2 regions of the Rhizobium sp. 2YAF20 genome follow, and region 1 is predicted to be linked to the other one. Evidence: predicted binding sites of a transcription regulator. Region 1 holds the regulator's gene; the other holds the start of a gene.
The links. The regulator PhoB, encoded in region 1, activates phosphate uptake and scavenging genes when phosphate is short. The targets are predictions, from matches to a motif close to TGTCATNNANCTGTCAT.
Positions count from the first base shown of each region.

Region 1 (2,202 bases):
GCCGCACACACCGGATTGCATAACGGCCCTCGTGGGCTGACACTGTCTCCGACATCTCATTTCAACTGAGGACCGAAACATGGCTTCGACCCATATTTTTTCCGCCTATGACGACGACCTGAAGTTTCTTTCGCGTCGCATCTCCGAAATGGGCGGCCTTGCCGAGCAGATGGTCAGCGATTCCGTCCGCGCCCTTGTCAATGGCGATGTCGCACTGGCTCAGAAAGTCATCTCCGACGATACCATTCTCGATCATGCCGAACGCGAAGTTGGCGACAAGGCGATCACGACGATCGCACGCCGCCAGCCGATGGCAGCGGACCTTAGAGAAATCATGGGCTCCATCCGCATCGCTTCCGACCTCGAGCGTGTCGGCGATCTTGGCAAGAACACTGCCAAGCGCGTCATCGCAGTCCAGGGCACCGGCGTTCCCCGCCGCCTCGGCCGCGGCATCGAGCATCTCTCCGAACTGGCGCTCGTCCAGCTCAAGGAAGTGCTCGACGTCTATACCACGCGCTCGGCCGATCGGGCTGTCGCCATCCGCGAGCGCGACGAGGAAATCGACGCGATGTACACCTCGCTGTTCCGCGAGATGTTGACCTACATGATGGAAGACCCACGCAATATCACCACCTGCACCCATCTCCTTTTCTGCGCCAAGAATATCGAGCGCATCGGCGACCACGCCACCAACATCGCCGAGACGATCTACTACATGGCGACCGGCGCACAGCCGGAAGGCGAACGCCCCAAGGACGATACCGCCAACACCGTTGGCGCGGTAACGGAATAGCGCTTGCGCCTTTGAAGGAGACCAGAACAGCATGGTTCCAAGAGTTGCCGTTGTAGAAGATGAGGAAGCGCTCAGCGTGCTGCTGCGCTACAATCTCGAGGCCGAAGGCTTCGAGGTCGATACGATCCTGCGGGGAGATGAGGCCGAGCTTCGTCTTCAGGAGCGCACCCCCGATCTTCTGATCCTCGACTGGATGCTGCCCGGCGTGTCCGGCATCGAGCTCTGCCGCCGGCTGCGCATGCGGCCGGACACGGAGCGCCTGCCGATCATCATGCTGACCGCTCGTGGCGAGGAGAGCGAACGCGTGCGTGGCCTGTCTACGGGCGCCGACGACTATGTCGTAAAGCCTTTCTCGACTCCGGAACTGATGGCGCGTGTCAAGGCGATGCTGCGCCGCGCCCGTCCAGAGGTCCTGTCTTCCTTGCTGAAATGCGGAGACATCGAGCTCGATCGGGAAACGCATCGCGTGCACCGCAAGAGCCGCGAGGTTCGCCTCGGGCCGACGGAGTTCCGCCTGCTGGAATTCCTGATGTCCTCGCCGGGCCGCGTCTTCTCGCGCTCGCAGCTGCTCGACGGCGTCTGGGGACATGACATCTATGTCGACGAACGCACCGTCGATGTACATGTCGGCCGCCTGCGCAAGGCGCTCAACTTCTCCAACATGCAGGACGTCATCCGCACCGTTCGTGGTGCGGGCTATTCGATGGAAGCCTGATGTTCAGGTGACGAAAGTTGAAACGGAAAACGGGCCTCGCGGCCCGTTTTTCATTGATGCGCGCAAAGCTGTTAGCGAGCCGCCCTGCGTCGCTCGTGAACGGGCTGGTAAGCCATCTTCTGATGATAGCTGCAATAGGGCGAAGCATCGGGCGATTCATGGCCGCAGAAGTGAAAATCGTCCTTCAGCGGGTCGCCGACCGGCCATTTGCAGGTACGCTCCGTCAATTCCGTCAGACCGAGACGCATCGAGATCGGAACGACAACATTGGAAGCCGGGCGATATGAGACTTCCGGAGCTGCGTCGACGTCGACTTCTTCCTTGAGCATCGCCGAGCCCTGCTGGCGCGCGACCGTGCGGGTCGTAACCCCGCGGGAACCGAAGTTCGAGGACCGGGGGGGCGTGACATTTCGCTTCGGCGCTCGAGCAGAGGTTGCAGAGCCGCCCGACTTGGCTCGGCCTGGCAAGTTAAGGCGATGCACCTTGCCAATAACCGCGTTCCGGCTGACGCCACCGAGCTGCGCTGCAATCTGGCTGGCGCTAAGCCCTTCGGCCCAAAGCTTTGTGAGCCGTTCTACACGCTCGTCTGTCCAATTCATGCCCTGCCTCCGCCTAGCGCTTCCTGATGGCAGAATCCTTCGCCATTGCCCCGATGCAGTCGGGACCTAAAACGCTTTTAAATTGTGGTGACTAG
Region 1 covers NZ_JBFRFF010000005.1:180,819-183,020, forward strand. Annotated here, with positions in the region: gene phoU (phosphate signaling complex protein PhoU) at 80-793, shown strand; gene phoB (phosphate regulon transcriptional regulator PhoB) at 825-1,508, shown strand; gene AB4Z52_RS10085 (GcrA family cell cycle regulator) at 1,580-2,107, opposite strand.

Region 2 (2,202 bases), on a different contig from region 1:
GTCAGTTCATCACTACCGCGCTTCACCGCCCGTGCGAGCACCTCGTAGACACTGGCGGTCGCCAGTTGCAGCGCCCGCTCCTCATCAAGGCCGCAGAGCAGGCGTGACAGGAATATCGCCGACAACAGATCGCCAAGACCATTTGGCGCATTGTCGATCGAGCGATGTTCCGCCAGCAGCGCGTTGCGTCCGCTGAGATAAAGATTGCCGGTCCCGCCCGCCATCATCGGCACGGCCGAAGTGACCAGCATGCGCGAAGGCCCAAGCGCAAGGGCAGCCTCCATGACCGCATTGTTGTCGTCGAGCGGCGCGCCGGATAGCCAGGCAAGCTCATATCGGTTGGGGGTGGCAAGCGAAGCCAGCGGAATAAGATGGTCGCGGATAGCCTCCGCCATCGGCTCAGGCACATAGAGGCCGCCCAGGTCGCCGATGACAGGATCGCAGGCATAAAACAGATCGGGGTCCCTTTCGCGAAGTGCTGCAACCAGCCGGGCGACCGAGCGCACCTGCGCGACATTGCCAAAATAGCCCGACAACACCGCCTTCACCTCCGAGAGCCAGGGCGCCGCGATGAGATCATCGATCGCCCGGTCGAAGTCGGCCTCGTTGAAAGTCAGCCTCGTCGATTTGCCATGACCCGGATGCCAGGGTAGGACCACCGTCGGGAGTGCCCAGACCGGATGGCCCAATGTCTCCAGTGCAAAGACGGCGGCCCGGTTGCCGACGGATCCCCGGACCACGTGGCTGGAAATGACGATCACGGCCCCCGCTGCAATTTCCGACATGATGCTCGCCTTCACGATTTCGATTGCGCTGTTGATGATATTTTTGCTGCCCTGCTGTCAACCGCCCTTCACACAGCCATGAAAGATCTAGTCAATGCGACAGCCTGTTGCCGAAATAGCCAAAATTTAAGTGCAATTTAAGAAAACAGAACATTTAAGGGCCCGATTCTACGGAAATAGAGAGCCCAAGCGACCAAAAGTCACAATAGCGAGGTCTTTTTGCTAATGTTTTCGATGGGCGTTCTGTTAGTTTGAGCCAAATCAAGGGGGGAGAGTTCCATGGCGGCCAAGACAAATCCGAAGCGGGAAAAACAGATCGATGCGGCGCGCAAGATCGCGACGGCCACAGGCGACGCATTCCTCGATCCGGAAATCCTGTTCGGCCGCGCCAGCAACGATGACATGGATCGCTACACGCCCGAAATGCTGGCGCTGACGGCTATCCGGTCGGCCACGGAATTGGCAGGCTGGACCGGCAAAGAACCGCGCGTCAGCATCGCGCAAATCGATGGCGTGGAGCCCGATGGCACCGCTGTCTCGGTGCTGTCGATCACCGATCGTAACATGCCTTTCCTTTATGAATCGGTCATGGGTGAAGTGACGAGCACCTATCGTGACGTCTATATGGCCGTGCATCCCATCCTGATCGTCAAGGAGGGCAGCACGCCGTGCCTCTATTCGTCGGATACGCCTAGCGACCCCGCGCATCGGATCAGCCATATCCAGCTGCATCTGGCCGCACTCACCCCGGTTCAGGCCGACGACCTCATCAAGCGCGTGTCAGCTGTGCTGGAGCAGACCCATCTCACCGTCTCGGACTGGAAGCCGATGCTCGCAAGGCTCGATACCGTTATCGGGGAGTTGTCGGCATATGATCCCGGCCGCCGCAAGGCGGACCGCGACGAGGCGCTCGCTTTCCTTTCCTGGCTGCGCGACGGCAACTTCACGTTCCTGGGCATGCGCGATTACGTCTATTCCGGCCGTGGCGCGGCAGCCAAGGTCGAGCGCGACCAAGGCACGGGGCTCGGCATCCTTTCCAATCCAGACGTCCGTGTTTTGCGCCAGGGCAAGGATGCCGTCACCACGACCCCAGAAATTCTCGCCTTCCTGGAAGGCCCGGATTTCCTGATCGTCACCAAGGCCAATGTGAAATCTATTGTCCATAGACGCGCCTATATGGACTACATCGGCGTCAAGCGTTTCGATGCCGATGGAAACGTCACCGGCGAGTTGCGCATCGTTGGCCTCTTCACTTCAACGGCCTATACGGCGGCGGTGGCGGAAATACCGCTGCTGCGCTCGAAGCTGCAGAAGGTTACCGACCATTTCGGCTTCGACCCGACCAGCCATTCCGGTCGGATGCTGCAGAACACGCTGGAATCCTACCCGCGCGACGACCTCTTTCAGATAGACACTA
Region 2 covers NZ_JBFRFF010000002.1:98,194-100,395, reverse strand. Annotated here, with positions in the region: gene pdxY (pyridoxal kinase PdxY) at 1-785, opposite strand, end outside; gene AB4Z52_RS04590 (NAD-glutamate dehydrogenase) at 1,065-2,202, shown strand, end outside.
Region 2: AB4Z52_RS04590 (NAD-glutamate dehydrogenase) is a predicted target of PhoB. The motif match lies at 841-857, and genes of this name have one in related genera.